DNA from 2 places in the Pseudomonas allokribbensis genome. Region 1 is predicted to be linked to the other one. Evidence: predicted binding sites of a transcription regulator. Region 1 holds the regulator's gene; the other holds the start of a gene.

The links. The regulator FliA, encoded in region 1, starts transcription of late flagellar genes. The targets are predictions, from matches to a motif close to CTAAAGTTTNNNNNNNNNNNGCCGNTAA.
Region 2: a site for FliA is predicted at 2,716-2,743, ahead of IF199_RS14120 (methyl-accepting chemotaxis protein). Genes of this name have one in related genera too.

The regions. Positions count from the first base shown of each region.
Region 1 covers NZ_CP062252.1:1,775,226-1,779,803, forward strand. The annotation lists gene flhF (flagellar biosynthesis GTPase FlhF) at 1-331, shown strand, start outside; gene fleN (flagellar synthesis regulator FleN) at 445-1,275, shown strand; gene fliA (RNA polymerase sigma factor FliA) at 1,272-2,012, shown strand; gene IF199_RS08155 (chemotaxis response regulator CheY) at 2,180-2,551, shown strand; gene IF199_RS08160 (protein phosphatase CheZ) at 2,569-3,357, shown strand; gene IF199_RS08165 (chemotaxis protein CheA) at 3,397-4,578, shown strand, end outside.
Region 2 covers NZ_CP062252.1:3,090,200-3,094,777, reverse strand. The annotation lists gene IF199_RS14135 (phenylacetate--CoA ligase family protein) at 1-921, shown strand, start outside; gene IF199_RS14130 (GNAT family N-acetyltransferase) at 921-1,847, shown strand; gene IF199_RS14125 (hypothetical protein) at 1,896-2,429, opposite strand; gene IF199_RS14120 (methyl-accepting chemotaxis protein) at 2,811-4,578, shown strand, end outside.

The sequences.
Region 1 (4,578 bases):
AAATTATCTGGTACTGGCAACCACCAGCCAGAAACAGGTTCTAACCGCCGCTTATCACAGTTACAAGCGTTGCGGGCTCGCCGGGTGCATCCTGACTAAACTGGATGAGACGGCCAGCCTTGGCGAAGTGCTGAGCCTGGCGATCAGTCATGAACTGCCGGTCGCCTACCTGACCGACGGCCCACGGATTCCGGATGATCTGCATCTGCCGCGCCGTCATCAATTGGTCAGCCGCGCCGTCAGTGTGCAAATGCAGGAAGAACCCAGCGAAGAAGCCATGGCTGACATGTTCGCTGATATCTACCACAGTCCCACCAAGCAGGTTGGCTGAGGTAATGAACAGTTTTTGTACCTACATCGATGGTCTGCCATGCATTGTTCCGGTTGTGAACGCGCAGCCAGTAATGTGGCCTCCGTCTATGCAAGACAAGGTAAAGAAATAACATGGGCAGCATGCATCCCGTACAGGTGATCGCGGTGACCGGCGGCAAAGGTGGCGTCGGCAAGACTAACGTGTCAGTGAACTTGTCCCTGGCGCTGGCAGAGCTTGGCCGTCGGGTCATGCTGCTGGACGCCGACCTGGGTCTGGCGAACGTCGACGTTCTGCTGGGCCTCACGCCCAAACGTACCCTGGCCGATGTGATCGAGGGCCGCTGCGAGCTGCGCGACGTGCTGTTGCAAGGCCCCGGCGGGATTCGCATCGTGCCGGCCGCTTCCGGCACCCAGAGCATGGTTCACCTGAGCCCGGCCCAGCATGCCGGTCTGATTCAGGCGTTCAGCGACATCGGCGACAATCTCGACGTACTGGTGATCGACACCGCTGCGGGTATTGGTGACTCGGTAGTCAGTTTCGTTCGCGCAGCGCAAGAAGTGTTGCTGGTGGTCTGCGACGAGCCGACCTCGATCACCGACGCCTACGCCCTGATCAAACTGCTGAACCGCGATTACGGCATGAACCGCTTCCGCGTCCTGGCCAACATGGCCCAGAGCCCGCAGGAAGGTCGCAATCTGTTCGCCAAGTTGACCAAGGTCACGGATCGCTTCCTCGACGTCGCCCTACAATACGTCGGTGCGGTGCCTTACGACGAAAGCGTGCGCAAGGCGGTGCAGAAGCAGCGTGCGGTCTATGAAGCCTTCCCGCGTTCCAAGTGCGCACTGGCGTTCAAGGCGATCGCGCAAAAGGTCGACACCTGGCCGCTGCCCGCCAATCCGCGCGGCCACCTCGAATTTTTCGTCGAGCGCCTCGTGCAGCAAACGGCAGGACCTGTGCTATGACCGCCAGCGGTATGAATTTCTACAAGAAGTCGGCACGTGACGCGCAGTACGAGCTGATCGAGCGTTACGCGCCACTGGTCAAACGCATTGCTTACCACTTGCTGGCGCGATTGCCGGCCAGTGTGCAGGTCGAAGACCTGATCCAGGCCGGAATGATCGGCCTGCTCGAAGTCTCGACCAAATACGACGCCAGCAAAGGCGCCAGTTTCGAAACGTACGCGGGCATCCGGATCCGCGGCGCCATGCTCGATGAAGTACGCAAGGGGGACTGGGCACCGCGCTCGGTTCACCGCAACACCCGTATGGTCAGCGACGCGATTCGCTCGATTGAAGCTAAAACCGGCCGTGACGCTAAAGATCACGAGGTTGCGGCCGAACTCCAATTGAGTCTCGACGATTACTACGGGATTTTGAACGACACCCTGGGCAGCCGACTGTTCAGTTTCGACGACCTGTTGCAGGACGGCGAACACGAAGGGCTGCACGAGGATGGCGCAAGTGCTCATCTTGAGCCGTCGCGCGATCTGGAAGATGAGCGCTTCCAGGCTGCGTTGGCGGACGCGATTGCCAATTTGCCGGAGCGTGAGCGACTGGTGTTGGCGCTGTACTACGACGAAGAGCTGAACCTCAAGGAAATCGGTGAAGTCCTTGGCGTCAGTGAATCGCGGGTCAGCCAGTTACACAGCCAGTGCGCGGCCCGCTTGCGGGGGCGTTTGGGGGAGTGGCGAGCGCGCTGAAGGCAGTGTGGGGACGCTGCGAACGAGGCTGGTGCGGTGGTGAACGGCACCGGTCTTGCTCTGTTGTGCTCCAGACAGTCATCGAGTGCTTTGCCGGATTGATTGAAATGGCGCGTCCAGGTGCTGGGCGCGTTTAAGACTGCTTGGAGGTCGAATTGAACAAAGACATGAAAATCCTCATCGTTGATGACTTCTCAACGATGCGGCGGATCATCAAGAACCTGTTGCGTGACCTTGGGTTCACCAACACCGTTGAAGCCGACGATGGCACCACTGCCATTCCGGTGCTCAACAGCGGCAGCATCGACTTTCTGGTGACCGACTGGAACATGCCTGGCATGACCGGTATCGACCTGCTGCGTCACGTGCGCGCCGATGAAAAACTCAAGCACCTGCCAGTGCTGATGGTGACTGCTGAAGCCAAGCGCGAGCAGATCATCGAAGCGGCCCAGGCCGGCGTTAACGGCTACGTGGTCAAACCTTTCACGGCTCAGGCGCTGAAAGAAAAAATCGAGAAGATTTTCGAACGCATCGGCTGATGACGCGCGGGGGAGCTATGGAGCATAACGAATCTTCACAGGGCGACTTCGAGTCGACTCTGAAAAAACACGCGGTCGAACTGGTCGAAAGCCTTGAAAAAGGCAGGTTCGGCGACGCTGTGCAACTGATCCATGAGCTCAATCAGACCCGTGACCGTGGCCTGTACCAGGAAGTGGGCAAGCTCACGCGCGAACTGCACAGTGCAATCGTCAACTTCCAGATCGACCCGCATATGCCGCAGGCCGAGGAAGTGTCGCAGATCACTGATGCGACCGAGCGTCTGGGCTATGTGGTCAAGCTGACCGAAGCGGCAGCCAACCGCACCATGGACCTGGTGGAAAGCGCCACGCCGGTGGTCAATGGCCTGGCTGACGAAGCCCAGGCATTGAGTGCCGACTGGGGACGTTTCATGCGCCGTGAAGTCGGGGCTGAAGAGTTCCGCGAGCTGGCGCGTCGGGTCGACGGTTTTCTGGCACGCAGCAGCGCGGACAACCGCGCGGTGTCGAGCAACCTCAACGACATTCTGCTGGCCCAGGATTACCAGGACCTCACAGGTCAGGTGATCAAGCGCGTGACCCAGTTGGTCACCGAAGTCGAAAGCAATCTGCTCAAACTCGTGCTCATGGCCAGTCAGGTGGACCGCTTTGCGGGCATCGAACATGACCGTGCGGCAATGCTCGCTGAAAAAGATCCACAAAAACATCTCTCGCAGGGTGAAGGTCCGCAGATTCATGCCGATAAACGAGAAGACGTTGTGTCCGGTCAGGACGATGTGGACGATTTGCTATCCAGCCTTGGATTTTGAGTTTTTTTGGGTTTTTAGACCTGTAGGAGCACCCCATTAATGAGCTTCGGCGCCGATGAAGAGATCCTTCAGGATTTCCTGGTTGAGGCCGGCGAGATTCTTGAGCAACTGTCCGAACAACTGGTCGAGCTGGAAAGCCGTCCGGATGACGCAGATCTGCTCAACGCAATTTTTCGCGGTTTCCACACTGTAAAAGGGGGCGCCGGCTTCCTTCAGCTCAATGAGCTGGTGGAGTGCTGTCACATCGCCGAAAACGTGTTCGACATCCTGCGCAAGGGTGAACGTCGCGTAGATGCAGAACTGATGGACGTGGTGCTCGAAGCGCTGGACGCGGTGAACAGCATGTTCAGCGAAGTCCGCGATCGCAGCCCGATTACTGCCGCAACCCCGGAACTGCTGGCCGCCCTGGCGCGTCTGGCTGAACCGCAATCGGCGGATGAAGCCCCGGCTTCGCCTGTTGCCGAGATGATCGAAGAACTGGTCGTCGAAGGCGATTCGGGCGATATCACCGATAACGAATTTGAACAGTTGCTGGACTCGCTGAACGCCGTCAAGGCCGAAGCCGAAGCCCCGGCGGCTGCCGCTGCGCCTGCTTCCGATGAAGCGGCCAGCGATGAAATCACCGACGCCGAATTCGAGTCGCTGCTCGACCAGTTGCACGGCAAGGGCCAGTTCGCGGCCGACGCCGTGGCACCGACAGCCGCTGCACCTTCTGCTCCGGCGGTGGGCGACAGCTCGGACATCACCGACGACGAATTCGAAGCCTTGCTCGATCAGTTGCACGGCAAGGGCAACTTTGCCGTCGATGCGCTGGAATCGGCGATTGCGTCGGTGCCTGCATCGGCTGCTCCGGCAGCGGCTGCGGCCGGTAGCGATCTGATCAGCGATCACGAGTTCGAATCGCTGCTCGACGATCTGCATGGCAAAGGCAAGTTCACTGACGTCGCCACCGGTGCCGTCGTGACGGCCGGCAATGCTTCTGCTGTTGCAGCGCCTGCCGCCAAGGCCCCGGCCGCTGCGGCAAAACCTGCTGCAAAAGCGCCTGAGCCTAAAGCCGAACCGGCCAAGCCAGCCGCCGCTGCTGCACCGGCTCCGGCCCGTGCGCCGGCGACTCCGCCACCGGAAAAACCGGCGAGCGAAGCCGAAACCACCGTTCGTGTGGACACCGCACGTCTCGACGAAATCATGAACATGGTCGGCGAGCTGGTACTGGTGCGTAAC
Region 2 (4,578 bases), 1.3 Mb from region 1:
TTCACTCACGATGCCCTGGCCCACGTTCAGCCGGGCGTCGTGGAGTTCCCTTTCACCGGCCATGTCGAGTCGACCGTGCTGGCCGATTCGATTTCCCGGCATCGGATCAATGTACTGGCCGGTTTACCGGCCCATTTGTTGACCTTCGCCGCGTGGCTGGAACATCAGGGACGCCGGCTGGAGTGCATCGAATGCCTGCTCTACGGCGGTGAAAGCCTGTTCCCGGTGCAGTTGCAACTGCTCGGCCGGGTGTTCCCCAATGTACGCGTCGCCTCCATGGGGTACGCCAGCGTCGATGCCGGCTTTATCGGCGCCAGTCATCGCGACTGCGCCTTGGGTGAACACCGGATGGCGCAGGGCCACAGCGTGCTGGAAATCCTCGACGAACAGACCGGTGAGGTAATCGAAGAATGCGATCGCACAGGCCGCCTGGTGATGACCAATCTCACCCGGCGGTTGATGCCGCTGATTCGTTATCCGGTCGGCGACCGCGCCTGTTGGCGAGAACTCGAGCGAACGCCCGCGCGCAAATTCGCGCTGATGGGCCGCAGCGCCGACAGCCAGCGAGTCAGAGTGGGAGTCCTGACACTGCTGCCCGATGAAATCGGCGATACGGTGCAACGCCTCACCGGCAGTGACGATTGGCAACTGGTGATCGAACAGGCCGGAACGAAAGATATCCTGCGCCTGAAATGGGCTCCGGACGCTGTGCAACCTGCTTCGGCAGACACCGACCGGAGGCTGCACCACGCGTTGATTGAACACTACCCGTTGATCGAACAACTCAATGCCGATCACTTGCTGGACGTGGTGATTCACTGCTGCACGGTTCAGGAACTGTCACGCCATCCGCGCTCCGGCAAACGCCAGCGCGTGCTGGATCTGCGCGTCTACGACAGACTGCCCATGGAACAGCGCTGATGGAAACAGTCACCCTGCGCAGTTACCGCAACAGCGACGCTCCTGCCGTGAGCAATCTGTTCCGAAAAACCTACGGCGATCTTTACGCCCAGCCTCACGTCTATCTGCCCTGCATGATCGATCGCAACCATGCGCTGGGTCGCTGGCACTCTCTGGTCGCCGTCGCCGAAGATCAAATGCTGGGACACGCGACCTTGATTCGTGCCAAGGGATCGCACATCGCCGAGCTGGCATTGAGCGTGGTTGCCCCCGAAACCCGAGGTCAGAACATTGCTACTCGCCTGGGACGGCAGCTGTTGATTCATGCGCAAGCGTTGGGATACCGGGGCGTGACGATCAAACAGGTCACCGGCCATCCCTACACACAGCGCATGGCAGCCAGTCTCGGCTTTCAGAGTGTCGGATGGCTGCCCGACCATGTCCCGTCTCCATTTAATGCCTCGGCGCGGGAATCGCTGGTCATCGGTTACACGCCTGTCGACGATAACCGACGTCCGCTCCCGACCCAGCCGTGGCCCGAAAGCTGCCGGGATTTCATGAGGCAGATGTGCAGCGTGTTCGGAACACAGGACAAGGCCGCGCCCTGGGTGGGCGAACCGGTACAGCTGGAACAACAATTGAACCGGTATGAAGGCATTTTCAAAGAGATCGATGGCGGCTTGCTCAAGCAGTTGCAGGAACTGCCGGCGCATTGGCTCATTTCAGTCAGGCTCAGGCTGGCAAAGGAATTCGCAAGCGCTTTTCACTTGCTGACGACGGCAGGATTCGTGTTCACCGGGCTGGTGCCGGATGAGAGAGGAGCTGGCTGGCTGGCGTTGTTTCATCGTGGCGCCAGGCCACCGGCGTTGACGCTGATTTGCCCGCAGATGCAGCGGCTGCATGACGACCTGCAATCGCTCATTGCCAAGCCATCATCGTCCGTGTAACGCAAGAATGCCCAGGCCCTGCGCATCGGAGGGCCTGGTTTTACGCGATCAAGCCTTGGCGCTGACGCCTTTGTCGGTCGGAGGCGGACGTTCACCGCCCTGTCCGTAGGTTTTCAGGCTCTGCAGCACATAAATGGCTTTCTTGTACTCCGGGATCAACGTATTGGCGTACTTGTTGCCCTTGAGGCTGTTGTTGTTGATGGTGTCCAGTTGCGTGGCGAAATATTCCAGCGCATTGAACTTGGCATCCGGGTCTTTCTGAATGCCGAAGCGATCGAACTTGTCACCGGCATTGAGCAGCGTCATCGAGGTCACTTCGGAAATGAGGCCCCGGCTGCGCAGGAAGTCAGTCAGTTTGCCCAATTGCTTGGGAGTGACGTTTTCCGGATCGAACCCCTTGATGTTCTTGTGCAAACGCTGCTTGTCCATTTCCGCCGTGTTGAGAACGGTGGGGTCGTTGCCGACCAGGGCCAGCATCTGCTTGACCTTCACGCTTTGAGAAACCGGTTTGCCCGAGCTCCCTGCATCTCGAACCAGCAAACCTGCCTTGGGCTGCCACGCGCCGGTATAACCAACGGTCATGAGCGTGCTCCTTGCGAAAAGAACATGAAAATATCCTTGTGGAACGTCTTGAGTTGCCCGGAGTATCGGCCGGCAAACTGATGTCACCAATCTGTTTTTCACTTTTTTACAAATTTTGTACATTCTCGATACAAAGCACTGCAAGCCCCGCAGATATTGAGCCAGAGCCGCTTGGCCAGTCCGGCGAAAATCGGCTTTTTACTCTAACGAACGGGCTGGTTAGTTTGCATGTGTCGGATCTGTTACTTGCCGGTCAGCGTTTCAAAACTTTTTAGCACGTGAGTACCTAAAGCTTCCTCGCGCCGCGACGATACGTAAGGGATACCCCTACTGTTTTACTCCTCGCCCCTAATAAGAAACGCTGCTCAAGGACCGGTCTCCATGCCCGCATTCCGTACCATTCAGGCTCGCTACACGCTGTTTCTGGTTCTATTTATCCTGTTGCTGTCGGTCCTGACCGTGGTAGGCATCAGCCAGTTGGTCGCGCCGAAACTGCGTCATACCGAAGAGCAGGTGGTGCTCAACCGCATTGCCGAGGTCGCCGAGCAGATCCAGGGCGAACTGAACAAGGTTCAATCGCAGCAACGCAGCATCACCCAGACCATCCCGCTGCTCGACAGTGCCGCCATCGATACGGTGCTGCCGGGGCTGGTGGACCAGTACGGTGAATTGAAAGTATTTGGCGGTGGTATCTGGCCACTGCCCGGTCAGCGTGAGGCGGGACGCAACAAGTTCAGCACCTTCTGGCATCGCGACAGCTCCGGCAAACTCGCCGTGAACACCTTCTGGAACAGCGACGCAGCGCCCAACTATTACGACCAGAGCTGGTACAAGGGCGGCCTGCAGACCCCGCGCGGCCAATGCGCCTGGGCCGCCGCCTATAAAGACGATGCCAGCGCCGAGCCACGCACCAACTGCGCCATGGCCATCCAGAAGAACGGCACGACCTGGGGTGTATCGACCATCGACGTGACGCTGGGCTTCTTCAACGACCTGGTGGCGCGCAAGGAAAAAGACCTCAGCGCCGAAATGCTGATCGTCGAGGCCGACGGCAAAATCATCAGCAACAGTTCGCGCATCAATGGCCCGATCGTGCTGAAAAACATCAGCGAGCTGGCTGGCAGTTCACCTTTCGCGAGTCAGGTAAAGGCTGGCTTGCAGCAACGTGATCAGGCCCAGCGCGTCGAGTTCGACAACAACGGCGAGGCCAGCACCTTCTTCATGCGCCCGATCGAAGGCACGCCTTGGTTCCTCGCCACCGCCCTGCCGACCAAGTTGATCACCGCCCAGCGCGATGACGTGCTCAGCACCCTGAGCCTGTTGCAGATCCCGCTGGTGATCCTGCTGGTGCTGTGGCAGGTCTATGCGATCCGCCAATTGATCCAGCGCATGAAGGCCCTGAAAGCCAACATCGATCTGCTGTCCAGCGGCGATGCCGACCTGACACGCCGCATCACCATCCGCGCCGAAGACGAACTCGGCGCGATCGGTCACTCGGTCAACACCTTCATTGCCTACCTGCAAAACATGATCGGCGAAGTCACCCAGGCTACCGGCGCCATGGCTTCGAGCCTCGACAACCTGCAACGTACGTCGGCGCACACCAGTCAGATTCTGCTGCGCCACGCCTCGGAAACCGACCAGACCGTCACCGCGATCAACGAGATGAGTTCGACCGCTGAAAGCGTCGCGCAGAATGCCGCCGAAACCGCCGCCTTCACCCAGCGCGCCAACGAAAACGCCGACCGTTCGCGGGTGGTGGTCGGCGAAGCGTCGAGCAGCGTGGTCGCGCTGATCGACGAAGTGGCCAGCGCCACGCACAAGGTCGAAAGCATGCAACAGGACGCGCAGCGCATCACCGAGATTCTCGGGGTGATTGGCGCCATTGCCGGCCAGACCAACCTGCTGGCGCTGAACGCCGCCATCGAAGCCGCCCGCGCCGGTGAGCAGGGACGCGGCTTCGCGGTGGTGGCCGACGAAGTGCGCGCCCTCGCCGCTCGCACCCAAGCCAGCACTTCGGAAATCAACGAAATGTTGACCCGCCTGACCCAGGGCGTGAGTTCGTCGGTCAGCGCCATGGAAAACACCCAGGCCAGTTGCCAGTCGGCCGCCGACGCCACGGCGCGAGTCAACAGCGGCCTCGACGAGA